2 regions of the Streptococcus dentiloxodontae genome follow, and region 1 is predicted to be linked to the other one. Evidence: predicted binding sites of a transcription regulator. Region 1 holds the regulator's gene; the other holds the start of a gene.
The links. Region 1 encodes NrdR, which represses ribonucleotide reductase genes. Its sites were predicted from a motif close to ACACNATATATNGTGT; they were not measured.

Region 1 (16,247 bases):
GCTGCACCAAAGATTTTACTTAAATCTTTAACTGATGAGCCCAAACTTGATGCATGCCAGTCAATACTTCCAAGATCAACAACACCAAAAAGAACCGCAACAATTGTTGTCGCAGCAATTGATAAGATAACACCGCCGCGAATGCCTTTGACAATAAAGAAAATAGTGAAAAAAAGACCAATGAGAGCCACTAAAACTCCCGGAGTATTAAAAGCAACCAAACCCGGAGTGGCTGAAGCATCTGCTGTGATGGAAGTCTTTGCAGGATCCAAACTTGCACCGGCTACTACGTACTTCCCAGCATCAACAGTAAATTTCAAAAAACCAGCATTTTTGATACCAACATAAGCTAGAAAAATACCAATCCCAGCTGAAATTGCTGACTTTAGCGTTGTTGGGATAGATTCAATAATCATGCGCCGTACCTTGGTCAAAGTGATAATCAGCGAGATAACACCGCACAAGAAAACCATAGCCAATGCTTCTTGCCAAGTATAGCCAAGTGCAAAGACAACTGTGTAAGTAAAGAAGGCGTTGAGTCCCATACCAGGTGCCTGCGCGTAAGGTAAATTGGCATAAAAAGCCATCATCAAAGTTCCTGCTACCGATCCAATAATAGTCGCTAAGAAAACACCTTGAGCCGGCATACCAGTCTGTGACAGCATAGCGGGGTTGACAAATAAGATGTAAGACATGGCAAAAAAGGTTGTCAAACCAGCCGTAACCTCTGTACGAACATCTGTGCCATGCTCTGTCAGTTTAAAAAACTTATCCATGAAAAGTTTTTCTCCTTAATAAATAATAAATCTCTTTCGGAAAATCCGAACTTTTTGCATGTCTTTTTCAAAAAACATAGCTCTTCTATTGTAACCTAAAGCAGACACTCATTCAAGAAGTTTTTCTCAATTTTAAACCTGCTAAAAAGGACGGCAATTAAAAGCTAGTTACACTAATAAGTTTCCTTGGTTGCCCTTTTTTAAATAGATACATTCAAAACGAAAACTGAACTATTTTTAGCAGGCACTGTGTTATAATAGAAAGCATGACTAAAAAAATTATAGCCTTGGATTTAGACGGAACTTTGCTGAGAAGCACTGGCAAGATCAGTCCCTTCACAAAAGAAACATTGGCAGCTGTCAGAAAGAACGGCCATCACATCATTATCACAACTGGGAGACCTTTTCGTATGGCTCTGCCCCATTACCGTGAATTGGCACTGGACGGCCCCATCATCACCTTTAATGGTGCTTTAACACATGTCCCTAACCAAAAATGGGCTTTTGAACATTCTGTTAAACTGGACAAAAAGTATTTAATGGCTATTCTTCAGCGACAGCAGGAATTGGAGATGGATTTCATTGCCAGTGAATACCGACACAATTTCTACATTACTATGGAGCATTTGGATCGTATCCAGCCCGAACTTTTTGGTGTAAAGAAAATTGTTGAAAGTATGCGCCTGTTCCCCGAAAAAATCACACGTGACCCTAATGCTCTGCTCATGCAGACACGTCACACAGATAAAGTAGCCTTAGCTCAGCAAATTAAAGATGATTTCCATCATGAACTGGAAGTGGATTCTTGGGGCGGACCGCTCAATATCTTAGAATTTTCCCCTAAAGGCATCAATAAAGCTTATGCCCTTTCTTATCTGCTTAACACTCTAAGAAAATCTACTGACGATCTCATTGCCTTTGGTGATGAACACAATGATACCGAGATGCTGGCTCTGGCAAAAACTGGCTACGCTATGGCCAATGCAAACCAGACACTCCTGCCTTTTGCGGATGAACAATTGGCTTGGACAAACGACGAAGATGGCGTTGCTAAAAAATTAACGGAACTCTTTCTTTAGAGTGCATATCATAAAAATTTTTAAAGCTGATGGTGGTCAGCTTTTTTATATAAGCAGAGATGATAGAAATTGCATATATTTTGATTGATTGTGACTGCTTATGAAAGAAATTGAACTTTTTTTACTCAGACCTATTGACTTTTTCATGTAAACGCTTTACAATAGAGCTGTTCTTAAGAAAAAGTTAAGCCTAGCTCTGCTTTTCCTAAAAAAAATACAAAAGGAGGAAGAACACGAATGGGTATCGGTATTATCATTGCCAGCCACGGTAAATTTGCTGAAGGTATCCACCAGTCAGGATCTATGATTTTTGGCGATCAGGAAAAAGTGCAAGTTGTTACTTTTATGCCAAACGAAGGACCTGATGACCTTTATGCTCATTTCAATGACGCCATTGCTGCTTTTGATGCAGACGACGAAGTCCTTGTCTTAGCCGATCTTTGGTCTGGTTCACCCTTTAACCAAGCTAGCCGTATCGCTGGCGAAACTTCTGACCGTAAGATTGCTATCATCACTGGTCTTAACTTACCAATGCTGATTCAAGCCTACACCGAACGCCTTATGGCTGCGGATGCGGGGGTTGAACAGGTTGCAGCCAATATTATTAAGGAGGCTAAAGACGGTATTAAGGCTCTTCCTGAAGAACTCAATCCTGCCGAAGAAAACGCAGCATCTCCTGCACAAGATGCTGCGCCTCAAGGTGCAATTCCAGAAGGCACTGTCCTGGGGGACGGTAAACTCAAGATTAATTTGGCACGTGTGGATACACGTCTTCTGCACGGTCAGGTCGCAACAGGCTGGACACCTGCCTCTAAGGCTGACCGTATCATCGTTGCTTCTGACAAGGTTTCTAAAGATGAACTTCGTAAAGATTTGATTAAACAGGCTGCACCAAATGGTGTTAAAGCAAATGTTGTCCCTATCAAGAAATTGATTGAGGCAGCCAAAGATCCTCGTTTTGGTAATACACATGCGCTGATTCTCTTTGAAACACCTCAAGAAGCTCTTGAAGCCATTGAAGGTGGCGTGCCTATTGCCGAACTCAATATCGGATCAATGGCTCACTCAACCGGTAAAACAATGGTTAACAACGTTTTGTCAATGGACAAAGATGATGTTACGACCTTTGAAAAATTGCGTGATCTCGGTGTAACATTTGATGTCCGCAAAGTACCAAATGACTCTAAAAAAGATTTGTTTGACCTCATTAAAAAAGCAAATATTACAGAATAATAGAAAAGGAAGATTGTTATGTCAGATATGTCATTGATTTCTGCTATTCTCGTGGTTATCATCGCCTTCTTTGCAGGGTTAGATGGTATCCTCGATGAATTCCAGCTCCACCAACCTTTGGTATCTTGTACTCTGATTGGTTTTGCAACTGGTCATGCAACTGCAGGTATCGTTCTTGGTGGTACGCTTCAAATGCTAGCCCTTGGCTGGGCTAATATCGGTGCAGCCGTTGCACCTGATATCGCTTTAGCATCAGTAGCTGCAACTATTATCATGATTAAAGGCGGGGACTTTACCAGCAAAGGTATCACAATCGCTTATGGTCTTGCTGTTACACTTGCTGTTGCAGGGCTTGCTCTTACTATGATTGTGCGTACGCTTTCTGTCGCAGTTGTTCATGGGGCAGATGCTGCAGCTAAGCAAGGCAACATTGCTGCTGTAGAGCGCGCTCACTATCTTGCCCTTGCTATGCAAGGTTTACGTATTGCCATTCCAGCTGCACTTCTTCTCTTGCTTCCAACTGCAAGTGTTCAAGCTATGCTTAATATAATCCCAACATGGTTGTCAGATGGTATGACACTTGGCGGCGGTATGGTTGTTGCTGTTGGTTATGCTATGGTTATCAACATGATGGCTTCAAAAGAAACATGGCCATTCTTCGTTCTTGGTTTCGTCTTTGCAGCTCTTGAGAAATTGACGCTTATCGCCCTTGGTGCTATCGGCGTTGCCCTTGCCCTTATCTACCTCAGCCTTTCTAAACAAGGAGGTTCTGGCAATGGCGGCAGTGGCGCAGCTTCTGGATCAGGCGATCCAATCGGCGATATTTTAGAAGACTACTAGAAGAAAGGAGAACTACCATGACTGAAAAATTACAACTTACAACATCTGACCGTCGTAAAGTTTGGTGGCGTTCTACCTTCCTTCAAGGTTCATGGAACTACGAGCGTATGCAAAACTTAGGTTGGGCTTATGCACTTATTCCTGCTATCAAAAGACTCTACACAACAAAAGAGGAGCGTTCAGCTGCGCTTGAACGCCATCTGGAATTCTTCAATACACACCCATATATTGCTTCACCAATTTTGGGGGTAACGCTTGCCCTTGAAGAAGAAAAAGCAAATGGTGCGGAGATTGACGATACTGCCATTCAAGGGGTTAAAATCGGTATGATGGGACCTCTTGCCGGTATTGGGGATCCAGTTTTCTGGTTTACTATTCGTCCAATTCTGGGTGCTTTAGGAGCATCGCTGGCACAGGCAGGCAATATCCTTGGCCCAATCATCTTCTTCCTTGGCTGGAATATTATCCGTATGAGTTTCTTGTGGTATACTCAGGAACTCGGTTACAAGGCTGGTTCTGAAATCACTAAGGATTTATCTGGCGGTATTCTTCAAGACATTACCAAAGGAGCTTCAATTCTTGGTATGTTTATCTTGGCTGCGTTGGTCGAAAGATGGGTATCTGTTGCAACCGTCCTTAATTTGCCGCCAACAACTTTATCCAAAGGGGCTTATATTGAATTTCCAAAGGGTAATGTGACCGGCTCTCAATTACGAGAAATTTTGGCAAATGTAGACAGCGGTCTTAGTCTTACAAAAGAGCAGGCCAATCCCCTTCAAGGTCAACTTGATGGATTGATTCCTGGACTTCTTGGACTTCTCTTGACCTTCTTCTGCATGTGGTTGCTTAAAAAGAAAGTCTCTCCAATTATCATTATTCTTGGACTATTCGTTGCAGGTGTTATCCTTCACGTTGTCGGCTTTATGTAATTAATTAAAAGCGCTGCGGCGCTTTTTTTATGAATTTGGTATAATAGTAACATCTTAATTTCATATAAAGGAGTTTTTCATGGCTCAATCACTTAATACTAAAGTTGAACTCTCAACTACTGGTGTTTATTATATCGGCCTATCTGGCAACAAAGTTGGCAAGTTTTTATTGGGAGACAAAGCACTCGAATTTTATCCCGATAACAATGTTGAAAAATATGTCCAGATTCCTTGGGAAAAAATTTATCTCATTTCTGCAAATGTCTCAAGAAAAAATATCAGCCGCCATTTTCAAATTGCTCTGTCCGAAGAACGCCGTCTGCTTTTTGCTTCAAAAGATTCAGGGAAAATTCTCAAAATTGCAAGAGAACATATTGGAAATGATAAGGTAGTCCGGTCTTTGACCCTAATCCAGCGGCTGCTCAGCCGATTTGCCAAAAAAACAAAAATTTAGTATACTACTGCTAACGGATAAGTAATGGTCCTGCTCTTTCAGAAAGTCTGCGGAAGCTGTGAGCAGATAGGGTTCGGCTACGAAATTCTACCGTATTATAAATAACAAATAACAATCAAGTGCACTCATGTGAAGCTGGATGGAACCGCGTTTTTTAGCGCTCCAGCATTGTCATGAGTGCTTTTTTTGAAAGGAATTCTTATGTTAGACATTAAACGTATTCGTAATGATTTTGACACTGTCGCTGACAAATTAGCCAACCGCGGTGTCGCTGCTGAAACCTTGGCAGAGCTGAAAGAACTTGACAGCCAGCGCCGTGCTCTCTTGATTAAATCTGAAGAGCTTAAAGCTCAGCGCAACACAGCCTCTGCTGAAATTGCCCAAGCTAAACGTGAAAAAAAAGACGCGTCTGAACAAATCGCTGCCATGCAAAAGGTCTCAGCTGATATCAAGGCAACAGATGCCCAATTAGCTGATATTGATCACAAATTGAACGACATCATCGTTGGCTTACCAAACACTCCGCATGACTCTGTTCCTCTTGGCGCTGATGAAGACGAAAATGTTGAAGTACGCCGTTGGGGCAATCCACGTCAATTTGATTTTGATATCAAGGCTCACTGGGATCTTGGGGAAGACCTTGATATCCTTGATTGGGAACGTGGTGCCAAAGTCACAGGTTCTCGTTTCCTCTTTTACAAAGGTTTGGGAGCTCGTTTAGAACGTGCTATCTACAATTTCATGCTGGATGAACACGCTAAAGAAGGCTATACCGAAGTTATTCCACCTTATATGGTTAATCATGATTCTATGTTCGGTACGGGACAATATCCAAAATTTAAAGAGGATACCTTTGAACTTGCTGATACAGACTATGTTCTCATTCCAACGGCTGAGGTTCCATTAACCAACTACTACCGCGGTGAAATCCTTGATGGCAAAGACTTACCCGTTTACTTCACAGCCATGAGTCCTTCTTTCCGTTCAGAAGCTGGTTCTGCTGGTCGTGATACCCGGGGACTTATCCGCCTTCATCAATTTCACAAAGTAGAAATGGTTAAATTCGCCAAACCAGAAGATTCTTATGATGAATTGGAAAAAATGACCGCTAATGCTGAAAATATTCTCCAAAAATTGGAACTGCCATATCGCGTCATTACTTTGTGTACTGGTGACATGGGCTTCTCAGCTGCTAAAACTTATGACTTGGAAGTTTGGATTCCAGCTCAAAACACTTATCGTGAAATTTCATCATGTTCAAACACTGAAGATTTCCAAGCTCGCCGTGCGCAAATCCGTTACCGTGACGAAGCTGATGGTAAAGTGAAACTTCTTCACACCCTCAACGGTTCAGGATTAGCCGTTGGCCGTACTGTCGCAGCTATTCTCGAAAACTATCAAAACGAAGATGGTTCCGTAACTATTCCTGAAGCTCTTCGCCCATACATGGGCGGTGTTGAAGTGATTAAACCAACAGCCTAAAAAAGGTACTCCTAAACAGGTCTCCTTAAAAGGCGGCGCCTAATGATATGCCAGAAGCAGTGGTAGATGAAATTCCTTGGGGTGACTATACTATTAGACATTTAGGGGGACGTTAATATGGGAATTACAAATATCACATGGGAAGAATTTGAAACTTTAGATTCGACCAGCAGAGCATGGGAGAAGACAGGATTGACTTGCTAATTTTAACAGGCCTCTAAATTGGATGTAATAGATCCAATTTAGAGGCCTGTTTTTTATAAGATTAAATATCAAAACCCAAATAGTATTAATTCAGACTTCTATACTTGATTTAAAGTGTTGTCCATCATATAGAGCGCCTGAAAATGAAATTTTAATCAAAATCATAACTGAAATTTCCTATGAACAAACACAAACGAGACTCACAAATTAACCTTAAACGATCCAGACGCTATTTTAGCGGCCACCTCTATATACCAAAGTTATCCATTAGAAATACAAATACTATATATAACCATCATAAGACTTCCTTTTAGAATGCGAAGCAGCTAAACTTTAAAGGATATGGTGATATTTACCATTCTTTACGTTTTTCACTATGATGTTAAAAACAGCAAGATACTCTGATTTTAATATAAATTTTCGTTACAAAATACTAATAATCGTCTAATAGATAAACGAAATGTATGCTATTAAAGTTTTTAAAACTAGGAAATTCCTAACCAAAACATGATTGTAACCATTAAATTATTAAAAGCATGAGCGGCAATGCTGTATTCCAACCTATTTGTCTTATAATAGATATATCCCAAAGCCAGTCCAGGTGCCAAATAAATAATGAAAGAGCCAATATTAGTGGGCGTATGGGCAAGTGCAAAAAGAAGAGAGCTTACAATCAGAGCAAGAACCTGCATTTTAGGAAATAATTTCTTGAAAATAATCCCTCTGAAAACAATTTCCTCTGCTAAAGGAGCGAGGACGACCGTTTCCAAAATAGTATACAGGTGTGATTGGTATTTCTCCCCCTCTATTAATGCTGCCTGATTTGCAGTTTCTGTAGCACCCTCCAAATACATAATTTGTACTCCAAAGTAGCTTATTACTTCTATAAAAAGATATACAGCAAGAGCTATGCTCAAGATTTTCCAAGTAAACAAAGATTTATCAAATTCAAGCAGCTGGTATTTGTAACCTTTGCGAATGAAAAAATAAATCACTAAAGCAGTGATAACAGCGACAACCACATGCTGCCAAGTAGCGAGATACTTGGTTTTACCGGCTTCTGAAAAGCTTATTTGGAAGACATCGGGTATGGCCTGAACCACGATTAACCCTAAAATAACCAAAACCCATTTTATTTTTGACCAAACTATTTTCATCAAAGCCTCCCAGTTTTTGTGTTTTTATAGTAACACAAAATTCAAAAATCAACAAGACTTTTTGTCATTTTTCTAACTTATACTAAAATAATGTTAGTAGATAATCATAAACAAAATACTAAAATTCCCGATGCTCATCTTTATAACATCAATCCAAAAGCTGCCTCTCAAGCGTTTTTAATACTGTAGAATCGGAATTGATTGCGCCTATACTTGACCATGACTATGGCATTATCAGCATCTTTATGCGTTTCAAAATTTTTTCTTAGCTGTAAATAGCCCATACTTCGACTCCTAATTCCTTGTCACTTCATAATAGGGTAGAAGCTTATCAAAACCTGCTGCCAATTTATCTGTCAGCTCAGGCAAGGTCTGCTCTGCGGTCATGGGAATATCGTATTTGACCAATACTTTTCGAACCTGTCCTGCAGCAATCTCATCTTTTAAGCGCAGACGGTTTTTGTTTGTTCCTGCTAGGCGGTGGCTGATACCCTGTTCTTGGACAAAATAGTAAAGCGGCTCAGCGATTGGCAAATCCAGAACTTTATGCTGCTTGAGGAGGGTTTCTTGCGATTTTTTGCGCTCAATAAAGCTGACTTCAACCGAGATTCCAAAATCATCTTGACTGCCATAAAGGCGAATAGCCAAGGCCACATCATCCTGAGCATCCTCAGGCTGCCTGTAGTAACACCAAAAATGCGGTCTGGCTACCTGAGCTTGATTAGCCCAATTGCTAACACGAGTCAGCTCAAAAGGAGCAACCTTGGGCGCAAGAGTCTTGGCAATCTCGGTGAATTCTGAGCGTGCGGCTTGTCCTAATTTTTTGAGAGCTGTCATCTCATCAGCCAAGGGGCCAGCCTTTTCAGGTTTTATGTATTTAAATCCCTGAAAGGTTAAATATCTAGCAATCTCTTGAAACATATTGATTTCCTCCTTTGTCAATTATAACAAAAAAAGTCCTTGACGGACTTATTTACGTTTACGAGCAATCAAATGAATCGGTGTGCCTTCAAAACCAAAAGCTGAACGGATTTGGTTTTCCAAGAAACGCATATAGGAGAAGTGCATGAGCTCTTCTTCATTGACAAATATAACAAAGGTTGGCGGTTTAATAGCCACTTGCGTTCCATAAAAAATTTTCAGGCGTTTGCCCTTGTCTGTTGGTGTCGGATTAATAGCAATCGCATCCATAATAACATCATTGAGCACTGCTGATGGGATACGCTTGTTCTGACTCTCGCTGATCTTTTTAATCATCTCTGGAAGCTTGCTGAGGCGCTGCTTCGTTTCAGCAGAAACAAAGATAATCGGCGCATAGCTTAAGAATTGGAACTGTTCGCGAATATCCTCTTCCCATTTGGCAACGGTATGATTGTCCTTTTTAATGGTATCCCATTTGTTGACGACGATGATAATGCCTTTGCCAGCATCATGAGCAAAGCCGGCAATCCGCTTATCGTACTCACGAATGCCCTCTTCGGCGTTGATAACCATAAGCACAATATCGCTTCGGTCAATGGCACGCATAGAACGCATGACAGAATATTTCTCTGTATTTTCATAAACCTTGCCTGACTTGCGCATACCTGCCGTATCAATCATGGTATATTCTTGACCATCGCCATCCACAAAATGGGTATCAATCGCGTCACGCGTTGTCCCCGCTATAGGACTGGCAATCACGCGTTCTTTACCCAGCATGGCATTAATCAAGCTTGATTTTCCGACATTGGGACGGCCAATCAAACTGAATTTGATGATGTCTGGATTTTCCTCTTCCATTTCCTGCGGCAGATTCTCAACAATAGCATCAAGCACATCTCCGGTTCCAATACCGTGAACAGATGATACTGGCATAGGATCACCAAGCCCGAGAGAATAGAAATCATAGATATCATTTCGCATCTCGGGATTGTCCACTTTATTAACAGCCAGAATGACCGGCTTATTGGTCTTATAAAGGATACGAGCCACATATTCGTCAGCATCCGTCACACCTTCTTTACCAGAGACGACAAAGACAATCACATCTGCTTCTGTCATGGCAATATCTGCTTGGTGTTTGATTTGTTCCATAAAAGGCGCATCCACATCATCAATCCCACCTGTATCAATGATACTAAATTGGCGATTAAGCCACTCAGCGGTTGTATAAATACGATCACGTGTCACACCCTCAACATCCTCAACAATGGAAATGCGCTCGCCCGCAACACGATTAAAAAGCGTTGATTTCCCAACATTGGGACGACCAACAATAGCAACTGTAGGTAAACTCATAGTAAATACAAAGACTCTTTTCAAACCAAGCAAAAAGCAGAGCTCACTTGAAGTCAAACAACTTTTTCTCAGTTTTTAAGCCTGTGTCTTCTTCCTTTCTTTATTTTAGGAAAATAATCTTTCCTTGGATTGGTAAAATTAAAATCTGACGGCTGGCCAGATTTTAATCGCTTTACCTTTGAAAATAGAATTTCTAACGACGGTTTTCTCCCTGCAAATGCATCTCTTTTGCCAGAAAACGAATACGTTCCATAACCCGCTTGGCCTGCCATGTTTCATCTCCATTGCGCCCATTTGCAAGCTTAGCCTCTAAATCAGCAAAGCTGTAATTGGAAGTAAAAAAGGTAGGCAATTCTTCTGTCATGCGATGCTGCAAGATGACCTGTAACACATCATCACGAATCCAAGAACTAGGCTGCTCTGCACCAATATCATCTAGGATTAGCACTTCAGCTTTTTTAACAGCATCAATCTGTTCTTTAACAGAGCCATCTTTAATTCCATTTTTGACATCAATAGTAAAGGACGGGTAATGCAAAATAGTTGTCGTTGCACCTTTTCTTTCAGACAATTCATGAGCCATAGCTGCCATCATAAAGGATTTCCCGACACCCATATCCCCAAAAAGATAAAGCCCTTTTTGCGCCTGCAAAGGATAGTTGGCAATAAAATCTGCAATAGCTTCATAGGCTTCAACGCGTCTGGCATCATCTAGCTTGACATCAGCAAAGGTAATATCGCGATAAGATCTCGGCAAACTAATCAGATTGATACGCTCTGAAACAGCCTGTTTAGCTTGAGCTTCCTTAAGTTCGCGGGTTTCTTTATAGGTTACATCAGCATAGCCTTCATTCATGGTCAAGATGGGTTCATAACCTTTGGCAATGTAAGTTAAATCTCTCTGTTGAAATTTGTGCCGTTCAAGTAAAAACTGGTTAAATTTAGGCAAGCTGAGCTGAATTTGCTCTTGTGTCAGCCCATGTTTCTGAATAAAGGATGCTACAGCCTGATCAGATAAAATAGTCTGTGTCAGATCTGCCGTATTGGCATGGTTAAGATGACTAGCTCGACTAATAGTCTGACTGATTTTTTCCATAGACTACTCCTTTCTGCTTTCTTCTAAACGCTTGAGGCCACGCTCTTTAATAGCATCTAGTTTAGCCTGCTCCTCAGCTGTCGTTTCATTTTTATAATTAGGATCACTCCATTGAGGAACATTGCTTCTTTTGCTCTTTTTAGATGATTTAGCGTTTTTGGGCTGACCTGGCCTAAGAGCCAGCAATCCTGCTTCAGCACTGGTAATATTTTTGTAGGCAAAATCATTGGCTAGCTTAGTGATATAAGTCTTATTAATATTGACAGAATGAGTCTGATTAAGCGTATAGAGAACCATAAGATTAATCAATTCATCCAGAAAATGACGCTGCGCCAGCCCATTGATGATATCACGTTCGCTTTTAGTCACTTCCGCCTTATAAATACTTTTGTATTTTTCTAAAAAAGGCAGAGCTTTATCAGACCTAACCTGCTGCAGCAAAGCTTTTTCCTCTTCAGTCAAACTGGCATCTGGGGCTTGCGCTTGTTTAGATTGAGTCAATTTAACGGCTACTCGTTCTGTTAAAATACGATTTTGACTGGCTGTCTCCTTAGCCAGCAAATAAATATCATACCAAGTCAGGCCATACATCTCTGATAAGCTATAAAGAGCAGGAACGTCCTCTTTTTCATTGCTAAACTGCAGACCGTCTGCCAGCATACGGTTACGAAAACTAGTCAAATCAAAATTATTTTTAACTTGCAGTTTATCACTCTTTAGCGATTTATCAATCGTTCCAAAAACCTCTGAAAAATTTTTAGATAGATCACGCAAATTATCAAAAACAGCAGGCTTCAGCTCAGACAGCTCCACTTCTCCAATTTTCTGCTCTAGAAGAGAACAGTAAACAGCATGGTTGAGGAACTGTTGGCTGGACAGCGGAGCTTTAATTTCAACAACATAAAAACCTGATGGTGATTGGTAAAAAGCTATCAAATCCAAAGCTGTCAATACAGCTAGAGACGTTTCCAAAGGTTCCATCCCAAAGCCAGTATGGTTAAGAATATCTGCAAATTTATGACGATTGCGCCCATTATCATAAAAACTGACCAAATAATGATAAAGGATATAAGCATCTGATCCTATAATCGGATAATAGCAACGCATAAGGCTCATATCATCTACTGAAACAGCCTGATTTGCTAGATAAATAAAATCATCAATGGGTTTCATTTTTAGACTCTTTTTTAGAACGGACAGTATTCGTAATTTCTTGGAGAAGCTTCTCAATTTCATCTACATCCTTAAAACTACGGTAAACACTAGCAAAACGAACATAGGTTATCTCGTCCAAATCCGCCAATTCCTTCATAACGAGATTGCCAATGACATCACTTTCAACTTCACTATCGTGATTGCGACGGATTTCCCGTTCAATACGAGTAATGACATTTTCAATATCTTCACTGGACACAGGGCGTTTTTGTGCACTCATGAGAATACCGTTAAAAATCTTATCACGTGAAAACTGTTCACGAGTTCCGTCTTTTTTGACAACTAAAAGCGGCACTTCTTCAACACGTTCAAAAGTTGTAAAACGTGCATGACAATTATCACATTCACGGCGACGACGAATAGTATTGCCATCTTCTGCCTGACGGCTATCAATAACACTGGATTTATGATGTTGACATTTTGGACAACGCATGAGACCTTCACCCCAATCTACAGAATTTTAATACTTTATTTTACCATAAAATAAAGAAAATAGCACACCCTACAGCATGCTATAATTGGATAAATAAAATGAGATTGAAAAATTTTGGCTAGGATAAAAGTGCCCAGCCCTTGTATTTTTGTCATTTTACTTGCAAGACGGACGCAGTGGTTGGTTAAAAAGGTCTCTCAGACCTTTTTAATCGGGAAATGACACTTGCTTCGCAAGTGTCAAAAGAGGCTGGGCAGCAACTAAAAACTAGGGCTTGTTGAGAAATTGAAGACTCCGAAATTTACAATTCACTTTTTTATTTTCTAGCAAACGGAAATGTTACCGTTAAACACTTTTAGTATTATCTGATGACGCCAACTGTTTTTCATCTTACATTTCAACTACTCTCTGTCTTAATTGTCATGAGCCGAGCGGCTCAACCAATAAGAATAAATCACTGGCACTCCAATCATCACCATCAAAGTCAAAACAAGCACTAAACCAACTGCTATCTGTACAAAAGCATTGATAAAGATTAGGAGACCCCCAAGCAGCCAAATTTTTCCCGCCAAGCGGTGTGTCTTAATCCAATTATCAGCATTGTCTAAAGTCCAAGGCAGACGAATGCCTATTGTGTGATTGCGACGGATTTTTGGCATATAGTTGCCAATGGCCATGAACATAAGACCCAAAAGCAAATCTGCTACCAAGGCATGGTTGACAGCATACCCCAGAGCAGTAGCATAAATCGAAGCCATAACAAAACATGAAACAAGCGGAATAATCCAATAAGTGACGAGACGCATTTTGGGGCTGACATTCTCAACTTTAGGATCCTTACTTGTTGTAAAGAGACAAAACCAGTGCAGCAGCAAGAAAATTATCGGCAGTCCAAAAACAGCCAGCATACGACTGCTAAAACCATCAGCCTGACCTGACAAACTAAAATGCGTTGCCACCTTTTCTGGCAAATATGACCACAAGAGGCAGCCAATCAAGACAGGCAGTAAAATAACCAGACTTGTTAACGCCAATAATTTTTTATTTGTTTTCATCATCTTTATTCCCTTTCAAATCAGCCAACCAGACCAACACTTCTTCAAGAACAGAAGTATTCAGCTCATAGTAAATAAAATTTTTCTCACGTGTTTCCAAAATCAAATCGGCTTGTTTTAAAACCTTGAGATGATTTGAAATTGTGGCACCAGTCAAGTCAAACTGCTCTGCTATTTCCCCAGCCGACAGCTTACCTGCCTTTAACAAATCCAAAATCTCCCGTCGCACAGGATTTGAAAGTGCCTTAAAAGTGTTAGCGAAGCTCACGAGTGGCCTTCCTTTCCTTTTGTAAAATAGCTAGCGCAAAAATCAAGAGAGGGACTCCCGCTAAAAGTCCAGCAAGCGACGGACCAAGGATACGCATGGCCTCCGCCTTTTCAGATGGCAACTGAAAGAGCAGACCCAGACCAGCACTGCCATTAACTGCCCCATGCATAAGAGCTGAAGACCAAATGGATCCTGTCTTTTCCACTACCCAGCTTAATAAAACACCTAGGCTAAAACAAAAGATAAACATCGCAAGTACACCCAGCCAAGGGTAGGCAAAGTAGGTTAAACCATAATTATAACCTTGCAAGTTAATTGGCAAATGCCAGAGGCTCCAAATCAGACCAACTAAAATATGCGACTGTACTAGCGAAAATCGCTTTCGCAGAGCTGGATAAAGATAGCCCCGCCAGCCAATTTCCTCACCCAAGGCCAAGAGACTATTGAAGAAAGGCGCATAAGTCACAGCTGCAAAAAACTGGGCTAGCACCACCAGCTGTAAGGGAACACTTCCTTTGGAGATACCAGATGATGCCAGCGTACTTTGAAGCGACTCAAATCCCAGACTAAACTGATTTCTAAAAACGACGAAATAGAGACCACTCCCCAACAGGCTTAAAAGTGCAGGCAGCCAAAGCGCTAACAGATAATAGTACCATCTTCCCTTCAAAGTTATTGAAAATTTAGTCTGTAATCTTATATCTGCTGGTCTCATCTTCCTTAAAATAAAGAAGGCAAGAGCTGGCATCCACATAGCAAGCATGCTTCCTAATTGCGAAAGCGGCTGACCTAGCTGAACGCCTGAGAACCGCATTCCTAACCAAATCATCCAAGACAGACTGTAAGCTAAGATAACGAAAATAAGCACATTTGATTTCTTTGACATGTTTATTACTTCTACTTCCTATTTAGAACTTTTTCTAAATAGAATTATACGCTTTCTTTTCAAAAATGCAAGCACTATTTAGAAAAAAATCTAAATAGAGTTAAAAAAAGACCGGCTAACTTCACACGCCCCCCTATGAAAAGACTATGACAAAGATGAGATAAAAAACAGTTACAAGCACAGCAATATCCGTGATTAGATTTATCCGAAAGCCCAAAGGATTTTTAGGATTGATTGAAACGCCCCAACCAATTTCTTTGGGTACCCACAGAGGCTCAGTTGCTACCTGCTTTCCTCTCAAACGAAGCGTTCTGATAAAGTGCCAAATGAAAAACAGTAATATAACCAAAAGCAATAATAATTCAAACATCTTTCTCTCCTTTGGTTAGTATTATACATCTATCGGCTTTACTTACAAGTCTCAACCTCACCTGTACAGCTTTTTTTGTAGAACAAAAGAAAGACTACTGCAACCGACATGACAAGACTAAAAAGGAAAAGCACCTAGCAAACTGGCTACTTAAGAAAAAAGCATTTGTGCACAAGTACATATTACATTTTCTCCTAAGTGATAGCTCCAACAGTTTGGGGAACTGTTGGAGCTTATCTAATCCCACGAACGTTAGTTCATATCAATCCCTAATCGACTGTGCGGGATGGGTTAAAAAGGTCTGGGAGACCTCAAATAAAACTTGCAAAGCAAGTGTCAAAAATAGTCCAGCGGACTGTTTCAGGTCAGCAAGTAAAAATTAGGGCTTGCTGAGAAATCAATTTCTACGAAATTCCGATTCGCTTTTTTGTTTTTAATCTCATGAAGAAAACATCCACTGGTTATTTTCTTTATCCCGCTCTCTTTGAAC
Region 2 (16,247 bases), on a different contig from region 1:
GCTAATAATACAGAAGATGATGATGAACTGGAAACACCGCCATTCTTTAAAAATCGATAATGATGAATTTAAAATCTAATAAGGAATCAGTTTATTCGGCCGTAGCTGAAGCTTGTCAGAAGGCTGGACGTTCTGTACAGGATGTATCCATTATTGCTGTAACTAAGTATGTTGATTCTAGGACAGCAGAAGAACTTGTTCAGACAGGAATTACTCACATTGGTGAAAACCGTGTAGATAAATTCTTGGATAAGTATCAGGCCTTGAGCGGCTATGATGTGACTTGGCATTTGATTGGAAGCCTGCAGCGCCGCAAAGTCAAGGACGTTATCAACTTTGTTGATTATTTTCACGCTTTGGATTCAGTTAAATTAGCTCAAGAAATTCAAAAACGTGCTGAACATCCTATTAATTGTTTCCTTCAAGTCAATATTTCTGGTGAAGAAACCAAACACGGTTTTTCGCCTCAAGAAATGGAACAGGTTCTTGAGCAAATTGAGCCTTTGGATAAAGTCCGAGTTGTTGGGCTGATGACAATGGCACCAATTGATGCGACGGATGAAGAACTCAACAGCATCTTTGCTGCAGCTGAAGAGCTTCGGAAGTCAATTCAGTCAAAACACTTAAAGAATATACCTTGTGATGAACTAAGTATGGGAATGAGTGGTGATTTTAAAATAGCCATTCAGAATCATTCAACCTTTGTCAGAATAGGTACAGCCTTCTTTAAATAACATGGAGAATTAACTATGGCATTCAAAGATAGATTTGAAAAAATTATCTCATACTTTGATACTGATGAGGTAACAGAAAATGAGGAGCCAACACAAAAACCAGCTTCTCAGCCTCGTCCAGCTGCAGCGCAGCAGCCCCAACAGCGTCCAATTGCTAGTCATCGACCTCAGGTAGTTCAAACGCGACGTCCTCAAAGTCAGACAGACGCACAAGAAACACCGCCAGTCCGCAGTCTGCCAGTTAACCGCAGTCAAATACAGCAGGCGGCTCAAGCTAATCCAACTAAGACTACAATTGCCATCAAATACCCTAAACGATATGAAGATGCACAAGAAATTGTAGACCTCTTAATTGAAAATGAATGTGTTCTGATTGATTTCCAATATATGTTAGAAGCTCAAGCACGTCGCTGTCTGGATTTCATTGACGGAGCTAGCAAAGTTCTAACTGGAAATTTACAAAAGGTTGGTTCATCAATGTACCTTTTAACACCTATCAATGTTGTTGTTGATATGGAAGAGATTGGGCTTGCAAACATTGGTCAAGAAGCTAACTTTGATTTTGATATGAAGAGACGATAAAATATGATCGCCTATTTATTAATTCTACTGAGCCGTTTGATTACAGTTTATTCTTGGATTCTGATAATTTATGCCCTTTTGTCTTGGTTCCCAGGAGCTTACGATACTTGGTTTGGCCGTCTGTTGCACCAGCTTTCAGAACCAATTTTGCGTCCATTGCGCCGCTTTAACTTGACTATTGCTGGTCTTGATTTTACTATTATGGTAGCTATTGTCCTGATGCAGGTTTTATACCGACTTGTGGTAATAATTCTTATATAAAATGGTGAAACTTGATAAAATTGAACAGCATTATCAGCCCAGTGAAAGGGTATTTGTTGAGAGGATTAGAGAATACTGTCAGCAGGTGGAAGATAGGTATGTTCCACATCTGACAGATTTTCTAAATCCTCGTGAAATTCAAATAATAAGAGATCTTGGCAATCATTATGGTTTGACAGTACATGCCAGTGTAGATTGGTTTTCGACTGAATATGGCAGAGTGATTATAGCACCTAACTATTATCAGTTGGACTCCAATGATTTTGAGTTACGTCTGCTGGAAATTGTTTATACTAGCAAATTTCATAGACTGACCCATTCACAAATTATGGGAAGTCTTCTTAACCAGTTAGGAATTGACCGCAGACTTTTTGGTGATATCTTATTGGATGATAATGGCAGAGCACAAATCTTTGTAACAGCGGCTATGATGAATTACTTCATAAGTGCTGTTGATAGAATTGGAAGAACTTCTGTTTGTCTCAAGGAAACTGCACTGAGTGATAAAATTGAAAATCACGAAGAGGCTATTAGAGATTTTGTTCTCTTATCCAGTCTGCGTTTAGATAATGTTATTGCAACTGTTTTGAGAATCTCTCGAACTGCAGCTGATAAGCTGATTGCCAGTGAGAAAGTCAAGCGGAATTATCAGCCCCTAACTAAGCCAACTCAGCAAGTCGAAGCAGGAGATATGATTTCTGTTAAGGGATTTGGCCGCTTTAAACTGCTTAGCCTTGAGGGGTACTCTAAGTCAGGTAAACATAAAGCTACTGTTGAAAAGAACTTAAATAAAAAGTCTATTCGAAATTAGACTTGCTTTAGATGATAAGAAGGTTATAATGGCGCTTACGGTATTTGATATAAAAGATAAGGTATTCTCAAAAGAAGATTCATGATTATAATCCAAATAAGGTTGATGAATTTTTAAATCTTATCTTTCAAGGATTAACTAGTAAAAACTGACTATGATAATCTTAGTAAAGTCTGCGAGCTAATTGAACTAGCTTAGCTATTTTATAAAAATGTAAACTAAAGGAGACAGGTAATGGCAATTACTGCACTTGATATTAAAGATAAAACATTCTCCACAAAATTGCGTGGTTACAGTCCAGAAGAAGTTGATGATTTTTTGGATATCATCTATGATGACTATGAGGAGTTGGTTCGTGACAATCGTACTCTTGCGACTCGTATCAAAGATCTGGACGAAAAATTAGCCTACTTCGATGAAATGAAAGAATCTCTTAGTAAGTCTGTTATTTTAGCACAGGAAACAGCTGAAAAGGTAAAGACCTCAGCTGCAGATGAATCTGCTAATCTTTTAGCCAAGGCTAAATATGATTCTACGCATTTGATTGAAGAGGCTAAAGCAAAAGCTTCAGAGATTTTACGCGATGCAACCGACGAAGCAAAACGTGTAGCTGTCGAAACTGAGGATTTAAAACGTCAAAGCCGTATTTTCCACCAGCGTTTGCTGGCTGCGGTTGAAGGACAGCTCGGTTTAGCCAATGCGCCTGAATGGAATGAATTATTACAGCCTACAGCTGTTTATCTTCAGAATTCAGATGCGGCTTTCAAAGAAGTTGTTGAAAAAGTGCTTGATGAGTATGTGCCAGAATCAAATGACGCTGCATCATTTGATGCAACACGCCAATTTACTCCTGAAGAAATGGCTGAGCTACAGCGCCGTGTTGCTGAGAGCAATAAACAGTTAGAAGCTGAAACATCTATCGGCGATACACAGCCAGTTGAAATCATTGCTCCAGAAGACTTCGTAATTCAGGAAAGAGAAGAAGTTGAAAACGATACAGATGAGCATGGAATCAATCTTAACGAAACGCAGACTTTCAAATTAAATATTAACGAATAAGAAAAATACAGCTTTGCAATGATATTAACAGCGAGCAGGAGATGGTGTGAGTCCTGCAGTCTCTGATTGTTTAGCTATCATTTTCAATCGTTCTAGCAGAAATAAGTAAGCTAGAAGGTCTGAGCTACCTTACAGCTCAAAGAGGGATAGAAGGTGCTTTATCTTCTATCTAAATCAAGGTGGTACCACGAGCTTTCGTCCTTTGAGATGGGAGCTTTTTCTATGTCTATGGGACTGCCTATTACTTTATTAAGGAGCAAACATGAAATTAAAAGAAACCCTGAACCTTGGCAAAACAGCTTTTCCGATGCGTGCTGGACTTCCGAACAAAGAGCCGCAATGGCAGGCTGCTTGGGAGGAAGCTGAACTTTATAAAAAACGTCAAGAATTAAATGAAGGTAAACCTTCTTTCCACCTTCATGATGGTCCTCCCTATGCCAATGGTAATATTCACGTTGGGCATGCTTTGAACAAAATTTCAAAAGATATTATTGTACGTGCAAAATCTATGTCAGGTTTTTCTGCCCCCTATGTTCCAGGTTGGGACACACATGGACTTCCTATTGAGCAGGTTTTAGCGAAAAAGGGTGTCAAACGTAAAGAGATGGATCTGGCTGAATACCTTGAAATGTGTCGTGACTATGCTCTTTCTCAGGTGGATAAACAGCGTGATGATTTCAAACGTCTAGGCGTTTCAGCGGATTGGGAAAATCCTTATATTACTTTAAAGCCGCAATATGAAGCAGACCAAATTCGTGTTTTTGGTGCTATGGCTGATAAGGGCTATATTTATCGCGGCGCTAAGCCAGTCTATTGGTCTTGGTCATCAGAGTCTGCTCTTGCGGAGGCAGAAATTGAATATCATGATATTGATTCTACCTCACTCTATTATGCTAACCGTGTGAAAGACGGCAAAGGGATTCTTGATACTGATTCTTACATTGTCGTTTGGACCACAACACCATTCACCATTACAGCTTCGCGAGGGTTGACTGTTGGACCGGATATGACCTATGTACTTGTTTTGCCTGATGGCTCAGCGCGTAAATACCTCGTAGCTGAGGTTCTGGTTGATAGCTTGGCTGAAAAATTCGGCTGGGCATCTTTTGAGATTCTAGCTCGATATAATGGTAAGGAACTCAATCATATTGTCGTTGAGCATCCATGGGATACAGAAGTTGATGAGCTGGTTATTCTTGGTGATCATGTTACGACAGATTCAGGTACAGGTATTGTTCATACGGCTCCAGGTTTTGGTGAAGATGACTACAATGTCGGGATTGCCAATGGACTTGAAGTAGCTGTGACGGTTGATAGCCGTGGAATCATGATGGAAAATGCGGGGCCTGAATTTGAAGGTCAGTTCTATGATAAGGTTCTGCCAACTGTAAAGGAAAAATTAGGTGATTTACTCCTTGCATCAGAAGTGATTACTCACTCCTATCCATTTGATTGGCGTACGAAGAAACCAATTATTTGGCGTGCAGTACCGCAATGGTTTGCATCAGTATCGCAATTCCGCCAAGATATTCTTGATGAAATTGAAAAGACGAATTTTCATCCATCATGGGGTAAGACACGTCTTTATAACATGATTCGTGATCGTGGTGACTGGGTTATTTCCCGCCAGCGTGCTTGGGGAGTTCCTCTTCCAATTTTTTATGCAGAAGATGGTACCGCAATTATGACCAAAGAAGTTACAGATCATGTGGCAGATCTCTTTGAAGAACATGGTTCAGTCATCTGGTGGAAGCGTGAGGCTAAAGATCTTCTGCCTCAGGGATTTACCCATCCAAGTTCTCCAAATGGCATTTTTGAGAAAGAAACGGATATCATGGATGTTTGGTTTGATTCAGGCTCATCATGGAATGGTGTTATGAATGCGCGTGATAATCTTTCCTATCCAGCAGATCTCTATCTTGAAGGCTCTGATCAGTACCGTGGTTGGTTCAACTCATCACTTATCACTTCTGTAGCTGTCAATGGACATGCACCTTATAAATCAGTTTTATCTCAAGGTTTTGTTCTTGATGGTAAGGGTGAAAAGATGTCTAAGTCAAAAGGAAATATCATTTCGCCGAACGATGTTGCTAAGCAGTACGGAGCTGAAATTTTGCGTCTCTGGGTGGCTTCTGTAGATACAGATAGTGATGTTCGTGTATCAATGGATATTCTTGGTCAGGTTTCTGAAACCTATCGAAAAATCAGAAATACGCTTCGTTTCTTGATTGCCAATACATCTGATTTTAATCCTAATACAGATGCCGTTACTTTTTCTGATCTTCGTCAAGTTGATCAATATCTAACAGTCAAATTTAATAAATTGGTTCAAACCATTTTAAATGCTTATGAAGCTTATGATTTTATGGCTATTTACAAAGCTGTTGTCAACTTTATCACGATTGATTTATCGGCTTTCTATCTTGATTTTGCTAAAGATATTGTTTACATTGAAGCAGCAGATAGCAAAGAACGCCGTCAAATGCAGACTGTTTTCTATGATATTTTGGTTAAAATTACCAAGCTTTTAACCCCTATTCTTCCTCATACAGCTGAAGAAATCTGGTCCTATCTTGACTTTGAAACCGAAGAATTTGTTCAATTATCTGAAATGCCTAAAGCTGAAACCTTTGTCAATGAAGCTGAGCTTCTGACAAATTGGGAAACTTTCATGACTTTCCGTACGCAGGCACAAAAAGCTCTCGAGGAAGCTCGTAATGAAAAGGTTATTGGTAAATCTCTAGAAGCTCATCTGACAGTCTATGCTTCAGATGATGTAAAAGCTCTGCTTGAGCAATTAGATAGTGATATTGCCCAGCTTCTTATCGTGTCCGAATTGACAATTGCTCAAGAAACTGCACCATCAGATGCAACGGTATTTGAAAATGTTGCTTTTGCTGTCACACATGCCAAAGGTGATGTCTGTGAGCGCTGCCGCCGTGTTGATATGACGACAAAAGATCGCACTTACAATGCTCACATCTGTGATCACTGTGCAGAAATCGTTGAAAATAATTTTTCAGAAGCAGTAGCAGAAGGATTTGAAATAAAAGTAAAATAGCATTTTCACGGCAATTAAATGTTATATTGAATTCATTTTTATAATTTATCAATTAAAAAAACAACTCATTCGAGTTGTTTTTTATTACAATCCATAATTATAGTCATCATCTTTCATTGCTTCAACGGTTCCAAGCAGATAACCATTTCCGACTTGGCTGAAGAAATCGTGGTTGGATGTCCCTGTAGAAATACCATTCATCACAATAGGATTGACATCATTAGCGGTATCTGGGAAGAGTGGATCCTGTCCCAAATTCATAAGGGCTTTATTGGCATTATAACGCAAGAAAGTCATAACTTCCTCGGTCCAACCAACGGGATCATAGAGTGTTTGAGTATAGAGTTCCTCATTTTCATAGAGTTGATAGAGCAAATCATACATCCAATCGCGGAATTCGCTTTGCTCTTCTTCAGATAGCTCATTAAAGCCAAGCTGGAACTTATAGCCAATGTAAGTGCCATGAACGGATTCGTCACGAATAATCAGTTTGATGATTTCAGCAACATTGGCTAACTTGTTATTACCTAGATAGTAGAGCGGTGTGAAGAAACCAGAGTAGAAAAGGAAGGTCTCAAGGAAAGTAGAAGCGACTTTCTTTTGAAGAGCATTTCCATTTTCATAAATATCATTAATAATTTTTGCTTTTTTTTGCAAATATTCATTGTTGTCGGTCCACTCGAAAATCTCTTCAATTTCTGATTTGGTGTTAAGAGTTGAAAAGATAGACGAATAAGATTTAGCGTGGACAGATTCCATGAATTGGATGTTGTTAAGCACAGCTTCTTCATGCGGGGTACGCACATCGCCGCGAATAGCTTCGACACCAGATTGAGATTGCAAGGTATCTAGCAGTGTCAGACCGCCAAAGACCTTACCAACTAGATCTTTTTCTTCAGCAGAAAGCTTGCGCCAGTCGTCCAAGTCGTTTGACAAGGGAATACGAGTATCAAGCCAGAATTGCTCTGTTAGCTTTTCCCAAGTTGACTTGTCAATCACATCTTCAATTTCATTCCAATTTATTGCTTCGTAGTAGGTTGTCATGATTATCTCCTGATAGAGTTATGAGCTGTATTTTGTTTAGTTATTTTTTGATACTTTTCTTGGGTGGTGGAGTCGTCAGCGACCGACTTCGTCGTTCCATGATTTAACTCAAAACCTGAAGTCTTTGAGTTACCTCCGAGCAACTACGTTGCTCTTGTCACCAAGTCGAAAAGTATTGATTTTGGGTTCAATACGTTCGTTTCTTAAATGTAATGAGTAAATCCCAACAGGTAGGGTTCAAGAATTTTCCCCGAGACTTGCTGTTTAGTTATGACAAGTAGAAAATGAAATCAATAGTACTTCATTTTCGGAGTTAGTAAGTGAGCTAGACAGGCTACCCTAGTGGCTGCTGGGTCAAGGATAGGAGCATTAGCTTCATTCCTGACTGCTCAGTTAAATTACACAGCTTTCGCATTGGTTTGATCCGACCTCGTCACCGTCATCAGTGAAAGTGCGGACATAGTAGATGGACTTGATGCCCTTATTGAAGGCATAATTACGCAGGATAGATAGGTCGCGTGTCGTTTGTTTACTTTCGGTCTTCCATTCGTAGAGTTCTTTTGGCAATTCGCTGCGCAAGAAGAGGGTCAGTGAGAGACCTTGGTCAACGTGTTGCGTTGCAGCTGCATAGACGTCAATCACTTTACGCATATCCATATCGTAAGCAGAAGTGTAGTAAGGAATGGTGTCAGTTGAAAGACCATTGGCAGGATAATAGATTTTCCCAATTTTCTTTTCTTGACGTTCCTCAATACGTTGCGTAATGGGGTGAATGGAAGCAGAGCAGTCATTGATATATGAGATAGAGCCGTTAGGCGCAACTGCTAAGCGATTTTGATGATAGAGACCATCTTTCATAACGGCTTGACGCAGCGCTTCCCAATCTTCTGCTTGAGGAATAAAATGCCCTTCAAAAAGTTCTTTGACACGATCCGATTTTGGAACAAATTGGCCAGTCACATATTTATCAAAGTAAGTGCCATCAGCGTATTTTGATTTGTCAAAGCCAACAAAAGTTTCACCACGTTCTCTTGCAATGTTATTGGATTCTACTAAAGTCCAATAATTCATAAGCATAAAGTAGACATCTGCAAATTCAACAGACTCTGGGCTTCCATACTTGATGTGATGCTTAGCAAGGTAAGAATGCAGCCCCATGGCACCAAGGCCAAAAGTATGGGCTTGGCTATTTCCATTTTTAATAGAAGGAACCGCATCAATGCTGGAAGAATCAGTAACAAAAGTCAATGCGCGTGTCATGGCCTTGATGGAACGTCCGAAGTCAGGTGAGGTCATCATATTCATGATATTGGTTGATCCTAAGTTACATGAAATATCGGTTCCTAAAGTAGTAAATTCTTGTGCATCATTTAAGGTGCTAGGTGCCTGTACCTGAAGAATTTCAGAGCAAAGATTAGACATAATAATCTTACCATCAATAGGATTGCTGCGATTAGCTGTATCAACGTTGACGATATAAGGATAACCAGACTCTTGTTGTAGCTTCGAAATTTCAGTTTCTAAATCACGTGCTTTGATTTTGGTCTTGGTGATATTCGGGTTGGCTACTAACTCGTCGTATTTTTCGGTAATATCAATGTAATTGAATGGAATACCATATTCTCTTTCAACCGTGTAAGGGCTAAAGAGGTACATATCCTCGTTTTTACGTGCCAACTCGTAGAATTTATCAGGAACCGTTACGCCAAGTGATAAGGTTTTAACACGCACTTTTTCATCCGCATTTTCCTTTTTAGTAGAAAGGAAGGCAAGAATATCAGGATGGAAAACATTAAGATAAACAACTCCAGCTCCCTGACGCTGACCAAGTTGGTTGGAGTAGGAGAAGCTGTCTTCAAAGAGTTTCATAACAGGAACAACTCCTGATGCAGCTCCAGCATAGCCTTTGATGGGCGCACCAGCTTCACGCAGATTGCTTAGAGTAATACCTACTCCTCCGCCGATACGGGATAATTGCAGAGCTGAATTAATGGAACGGCCAATAGAGTTCATATCATCAGTTACTTGAATCAGGAAACACGATACCAATTCACCACGACGGCTGCGCCCTGCATTAAGGAAGGAAGGTGTTGCCGGCTGATAACGCTGATTAATCATCTCAATCGCCAAGTCTTTGGCTAGCTGTTCATTACCATCCGCGAAATAAAGGGCATTAAAAAGCACCCGATCTTCCATATTTTCCAAATAATATTCGCCATCATTAGTTTTTAGAGCATATTGCTGGTAGAATTTATAGGCGGCCATAAAGGATTGGAAACGGAAATGATGTGAATGTAGTTCACGATTGATCTGTTCGATAAACTCAGGAGAATATTTATTGATAAAGCCTGCTTCAATGTAGTCATTCTCAACCAAAAATGCAATCTTTTCAGTGATGCTGTCAAAAGCCATAGTATTTGGTTTAACATTTTCCCTGAAAAAAGCGTTTAATGCTTCTTTATCCTTGTGAAGCGGGATTTGTCCATTGACTGGACGGTTAATTTCGTTATTAAGGCGAAAGTAAGATACATCGCTAAGTTCTTTAAGACTCATATTTTATACCAAACCCTTGAACTCATTTTTTGAGTTTAAGGACTTACGAAACAACAATCACAGGGCTGTTTCTTTTCATTCCTTTCTGAATGTTTTATCAAAAAACTAGATAATTTCTTTTAATTTGGCTGGCTGGAAACCAGAAAAGACAACTTCCCCTGCTTCAATAACGGGCGCTGCAGAGAAACCAAGTCCTTTGACGTAGTCAATTTTTTCTGGGTGTTCGTCAATATTGATTTCTTCAAAATCAGCCCCTTCTTTTTCCAAGAACTTCTTAGTCATTTTGCATTGCATGCAGTTATTCTTTGAAAATAACGTAATTTTAGCCATTTGTATTCTCCTTTTCTAATGAGCATGGGATCATTTTTTATTCAATATTTAAAGACTAAATAAAGAATTTTCATGTTCCATACGGCAAATAATAGAATACCCAAAATAGAAGAAAAAAGCAAGCTTTTTATCTAACAAAATACAATATTTTGTGTTATTCGATTAAACAACCCCCTATATATTGTGTTTGTTGTTGATTTGTCAAGTCATTTCAAGACAAAAAAAGAGCACTTGAAGATTTTATTGAATATGTTAATACTAAATGATTTTGGAAAAAGTAAGATTAGCTGCAAATGATGTGATTTTGATGTTATATAAAGTGAACTTATTTAAGGGAATTTAGAAGTTTTAGCTTAAAACTCGCTATTTTATGTTATAAAAAATGACATATGTACGATAAAAGATTGTATTTCTATCAAATTAAGTGTATAATTAAACCGTTATTTACTATATTTTGGAGGAGCTATATATGATGGATTACCAAGCTAGCTTAATTGTTAATAACAAAAAATATCAATACTACAAGTTATCTGATGCGGCTAGAGATGCAGAAGTTGAGTTAAAAAAGCTTCCCTACAGTATCCGTATTTTGCTTGAAAGTTTGTTGAGAAAATATGATGGTATAGATGTCACAAAAAATCACATATCTGACTTGCTGAATTTTCCGAATGTTTCGACTTCTTCTGAAGTCCCCTTCAAACCCAGCCGTGTCATTTTGCAGGATTTTACGGGGGTGCCTGTTGTGGTTGATCTTGCTTCTATGCGAGACGCTATCGTTGACAATGGTGGAAAAGCAGAGCAAATCAATCCTGAGATTCCTGTTGATTTAGTCATCGACCACAGTGTTCAAGTTGACTTTTACGGCTGTGATACTGCCATGGAAGATAATGTTAGCATGGAATTTAAGCGTAATAATGAACGCTATGAATTTCTCAAATGGGCAGAAAAGTCTTTCGACAATTATCGAGCTGTACCTCCTGCAACTGGTATCATCCATCAGGTCAATATCGAATTTTTGAGTGATGTTATCATTGAAAAAGACGGCCTTCTCTATCCGGATTCCATGTTTGGGACAGACAGTCATACCACCATGATCAATGGTATTGGTGTGCTTGGCTGGGGTGTCGGTGGGATAGAGGCAGAAGCTGCCATGCTGGGAGAGGCCTCTTATTTCCCTGTTCCAGATGTTATCGGTGTCCATCTTGTCGGTGAATTACCCAAAATAGCAACAGCGACAGATTTGGCGCTCAAGGTGACTCAAGTTCTTCGTCAGGAAAATGTGGTTGGAAAATTCGTTGAATATTTTGGCGATGGCCTGTCCAATCTTAGTCTGGCAGACCGTGCAACAATTGCTAATATGGCTCCAGAGTACGGAGCAACTTGCGGTTATTTCCCTATTGATGATGAAACGCTGAACTACATGCGTCTAACCAATCGCAGTGACGAGCAAATCAAGATAACTGAGGCTTATGCAAAAGCAAATGATCTTTTCTACAATCTTGATGTCATACCAAATTACACTAAGATTGTAGAGATTGATCTTGCTCAAATCAAGCCGTCTATCTCCGGACCTAAGCGCCCGCAGGATCTAATCCTTTTATCGCAAGCTAAAGAAGCCTTTCAGGAAGCTTTGGTACATGAAGCTGGTGTGCGTGGTTTTGGTCTGGATAAGGCAGAGCTGGATAAAACCGCTACGGTACACCTGCCTGAAGGTGATGAGGTCATTTCAACTGGTCATGTGGCTATTGCAGCTATTACTAGCTGCACTAATACTTCCAACCCTTATGTTCTCATGGCTGCTGGGCTCTTGGCCAAGAAAGCTGTTGAGAAAGGGCTCAGCGTATCGCCAACCGTTAAAACATCCCTAGCTCCAGGTTCCAAGGTGGTGACTGGTTATCTCAAGGCTAGTGGTTTACAAACCTATCTGGATCAGCTTGGCTTTAATTTGGTCGGCTATGGCTGTACGACCTGTATTGGAAACTCAGGCAGTCTGCGCCCAGAAATGGCTGAGGCTATCTCATCGGAAGACTTACTGGTCAGTGCGGTTCTTTCTGGTAATCGTAACTTTGAAGGACGCATTAATCCTTTGGTCAAGGCAAATTATCTAGCCAGTCCGCCTTTGGTAGTAGCTTACGCCTTGGCTGGCAATACCAATATTGATCTGACAGAAGAACCACTCGGTTTTGGAAATAATGGCGAAGCTGTTTATCTTAATGATATCATGCCTAGCCGTGAGGAAATTGAAACTTATGTTGATCGTTATGTGACGCGTCAGCTTTTCCAAGAAGAGTATGCCAATGTTTTTACAGACAGTGAAAAGTGGAATGCTATCCCGACAGAGTCCAGCCAAAATTACAAGTGGAATCTAGCATCAACCTATATCCAGAATCCTCCTTATTTTGAAAACTTAGGAGATGATTTGACAATCAAGCCTTTAAATAACCTCAAGGTCTTGGCTAAGTTTGGAGATACGGTGACAACCGACCACATCTCGCCTGCAGGAAATATCGCTAGAAACAGTCCTGCAGCTCAATACCTTGAAGAGCGCGGCGTGGACTATCAGGATTTTAATTCCTACGGCAGCCGCCGCGGCAATCATGAAGTCATGATGCGAGGCACCTTTGCCAATATTCGTATCAAAAATGAACTGGCGGACGGTAAAATTGGCGGTTATACCAACTATAAGGGTGATATTCTGTCTATTTACGATGCGGCTATGAAATACAAGCAGGATGGGCAGGAGACGATTGTTCTTGCCGGCAAAGATTATGGTATGGGTTCGAGCCGTGACTGGGCTGCCAAAGGTGCCAATCTTTTGGGCGTCAAGGTTGTTCTTGCTGAGAGTTTTGAGCGGATTCATCGTTCCAATTTAGTTATGATGGGGATTTTACCCCTGCAATTTTTGGATGGTCAGACAGCTGATACACTTGAACTGACAGGACAGGAAACTTATACCATTGATTTGCCTGAAAATCCAAGTGTTCATGAAGTGGTGACGGTGACAGCTCAAAGTGAAAATGACAGCAAGACCTTTGAAGCGCTTGTGCGCTTTGATGCTGACGCTGACATTCGTTATTACCAAAATGGTGGTATTCTCCCAATGGTGATTCGTAAGAAATTGAAAGGAGTGTAGGCTATGGGAACAGTTGAAACAAACGGTCTTAAGGATATGATTGCCTGCGATACGCGTATTTCTTCTATTATTGATGATAAGTTAACCTATGCTGGCTATGATATTTCCGAGTTCATGGAACATAAAGCCTCTTTTGAAGAGGTTATCTATCTTTTGTGGAATGGTCATCTGCCAACTCGGATCGAGTTGAAATATTTTGAAACAGAACTTAGGAATAATTATGAGATTAGTGATGCAGTTGAGCAGTGCATTCTCATACAGTCCCGTCCGCATCTGCATCCTATGAGTGTACTTCGCTCAACTGTTTCTTTGCTGGGAGTTTATAATGTTCAGGCAGAAGAACGCTCTTTTGAAGCAGTCTATCAGCAGAGCATTGAACTCATGGCCAAGATGCCGACTATCATTGCGGCTTTTGTCCGTCTGCGTATGGGTGATACACCTCTTGAACCACGTAAAGACTTAGGTTTTGCGGCTAATTTCCTATACATGTTAAATGGAGAAACGCCGTCGGAATTGGAAATCGAAGCGATGAACCGTGCCCTGATTTTACATGCAGATCATGAGCTCAATGCCTCAACCTTTGCGGCACGTGTCTGTGCTTCGACGCTGACGGATATTTACTCCTGTGTTACGACAGCTATCGGTGCTCTCAAAGGCCCTCTGCACGGAGGCGCCAACGAACGTGTTTTTGATATGCTAAGCGAGATTCGTCAATCAGGAGATGCGCAAGCCTATCTTCAGGAAAAATTGGATTCACAAGAAAAAATCATGGGCTTTGGACATCGTGTTTACAAGACTCAGGATCCACGCGAAGAATATTTACGCGAAATGGCTAAGGAATTAACTCAAGGAACTGAAAACGAGGATCTGTTCTTACTGTCTCAGGAAATTGAGACTTTTATGAAAGAAAAAAAGGGACTGATTCCAAATGTTGATTTTTACTCAGCTACAGTTTACCATGTGCTTGGTATTGACAGCTCTATTTTCACGCTGATCTTTGCCATGAGCCGTGTAGCAGGGTGGATTGCCCATATCCAAGAGCAGCAAAAGAACAACAAATTGATTCGACCGCGTTCAAAATATAATGGCCCATCAAATCTAAAATACATTCCAATAGAACAGCGTTAGTCAGGAGGCAATTATGTCAGAAGCAATTAAAATGGTTGAGGGACAGCTACAAGTCCCAGAATACCCGATCATTCCCTATATTGAAGGCGATGGTGTCGGCCGCGACATCTGGAAAAACGCGCAGGCTATTTTTGATAAAGCTGTAGAAGTAGCTTATCAAGGTCAGCGCAGAGTTGATTGGCAGGAGGTTTTAGCTGGTAAGAAAGCTTTTGATACTAGAGGTCAATGGCTGCCGCAGGAAACACTTGCCAGCATTAAAGAAAAGCTGGTGGCCATCAAAGGCCCTCTTGAGACACCAGTTGGCGGTGGAATACGTTCGCTGAATGTAGCCTTGCGTCAAGACTTAGACCTCTATGCTTGTGTCCGTCCTGTTCGTTATTTCAAAGGCGTTCCAAGCCCGCTCAAGGAACCCGAAAAAACAAATATCACCATTTTCCGTGAGAATACCGAGGACATCTATGCAGGAATTGAATGGGAAGCGCAAACAGCAGATGTCAAGAAAGTCATTGATTTTTTACAAGAGGACATGCAAGTTTCCAAGATTCGTTTTCCTCAGACGTCCAGTATCGGAATCAAACCAATCTCTATCGAAGGCAGCAAACGGCTGATTTCCTCTGCTATTGACTATGCTCTTAAGAATGGTCTGACAACTGTGACTTTAGTTCACAAAGGAAATATCCAGAAGTTCACAGAAGGAGGCTTTCGTAAGTGGGGCTATGAGCTGGCTCAGGAAAAATATGCGGATGCTTTGGCAGATGGCCGTTTAGTTATCAATGACATTATTGCTGATAATTTTTTGCAGCAGATTCTTCTTAACCCAGAACGTTTTGAAGTTGTTGCTTTAACCAATCTTAACGGGGACTATGCCAGTGATGCAGTAGCTGCGCAGGTAGGCGGCATCGGTATTTCTCCAGGTGCTAATATCAATTACCAAACGGGGCATGCTATTTTTGAAGCAACGCATGGTACAGCTCCTGATATTGCTAATCAAGATTTAGCCAATCCTTGTTCTGTCCTTTTATCAGGATGTATGCTTTTTGATTATATAGGCTGGAGTGAGGTTTCTGATTTAATAACTCAAGCGATTGAAAAAGCCATAGCGAAAAAGGAAGTAACCAATGATTTTGCTTGCTTAATGTCTGGTGTTAAAGGCTTATCAACCAGTCAATTTAGTCAGGTTATATTGGATTATATAATAGAAGAAAATGAAAAATAATCGCGAAAAGGATTTTCAATTTTTTTCACAAAACAAGTTTTAATCTTGAAAAACTCATGCCTCTATGGTATAATTCTAAATTGTAAGGGTTACCAAAATATGGTAATCCCAAAATCACATCATTATAAAGGAGAATCCATTATGGCTTCTAAAGATTTCCACATTGTTGCAGAAACAGGTATTCATGCACGTCCAGCCACTTTGCTTGTGCAAACAGCTAGCAAATTTGCTTCAGACATTACTTTGGATTACAAAGGAAAAGCAGTTAACCTTAAATCAATCATGGGCGTTATGAGCCTTGGTGTTGGTCAAGGTGCTGATGTTACTATTTCAGC

Region 2: nrdH (glutaredoxin-like protein NrdH) is a predicted target of NrdR. The motif match lies at 10,607-10,622, and genes of this name have one in related genera.

What each region holds. Positions count from the first base shown of each region.
Region 1 covers NZ_JBRUHR010000003.1:52,658-68,904, reverse strand. The annotation lists gene ACVRZ8_RS03125 (NCS2 family permease) at 1-776, opposite strand, end outside; gene ACVRZ8_RS03120 (HAD family hydrolase) at 1,043-1,855, shown strand; gene ACVRZ8_RS03115 (PTS sugar transporter subunit IIB) at 2,093-3,088, shown strand; gene ACVRZ8_RS03110 (PTS mannose/fructose/sorbose transporter subunit IIC) at 3,107-3,928, shown strand; gene ACVRZ8_RS03105 (PTS system mannose/fructose/sorbose family transporter subunit IID) at 3,946-4,857, shown strand; gene ACVRZ8_RS03100 (DUF956 family protein) at 4,937-5,311, shown strand; gene serS (serine--tRNA ligase) at 5,513-6,793, shown strand; gene ACVRZ8_RS03090 (CPBP family intramembrane glutamic endopeptidase) at 7,483-8,154, opposite strand; gene ACVRZ8_RS03085 (HI_0552 family protein) at 8,449-9,075, opposite strand; gene der (ribosome biogenesis GTPase Der) at 9,124-10,434, opposite strand; gene dnaI (primosomal protein DnaI) at 10,628-11,530, opposite strand; gene ACVRZ8_RS03070 (DnaD domain protein) at 11,534-12,703, opposite strand; gene nrdR (transcriptional regulator NrdR) at 12,690-13,178, opposite strand; gene ACVRZ8_RS03060 (SdpI family protein) at 13,592-14,233, opposite strand; gene ACVRZ8_RS03055 (autorepressor SdpR family transcription factor) at 14,220-14,501, opposite strand; gene ACVRZ8_RS03050 (CPBP family intramembrane glutamic endopeptidase) at 14,488-15,387, opposite strand; gene ACVRZ8_RS03045 (hypothetical protein) at 15,521-15,757, opposite strand.
Region 2 covers NZ_JBRUHR010000006.1:9,870-26,116, forward strand. The annotation lists gene ftsZ (cell division protein FtsZ) at 1-60, shown strand, start outside; gene ACVRZ8_RS04675 (YggS family pyridoxal phosphate-dependent enzyme) at 63-734, shown strand; gene ACVRZ8_RS04680 (cell division protein SepF) at 750-1,316, shown strand; gene ACVRZ8_RS04685 (YggT family protein) at 1,320-1,577, shown strand; gene ACVRZ8_RS04690 (YlmH family RNA-binding protein) at 1,579-2,388, shown strand; gene ACVRZ8_RS04695 (DivIVA domain-containing protein) at 2,623-3,447, shown strand; gene ileS (isoleucine--tRNA ligase) at 3,710-6,508, shown strand; gene nrdF (class 1b ribonucleoside-diphosphate reductase subunit beta) at 6,593-7,552, opposite strand; gene nrdE (class 1b ribonucleoside-diphosphate reductase subunit alpha) at 7,946-10,105, opposite strand; gene nrdH (glutaredoxin-like protein NrdH) at 10,211-10,435, opposite strand; gene acnA (aconitate hydratase AcnA) at 10,905-13,568, shown strand; gene ACVRZ8_RS04725 (citrate synthase) at 13,572-14,696, shown strand; gene icd (NADP-dependent isocitrate dehydrogenase) at 14,710-15,912, shown strand; gene ACVRZ8_RS04735 (phosphocarrier protein HPr) at 16,054-16,247, shown strand, end outside.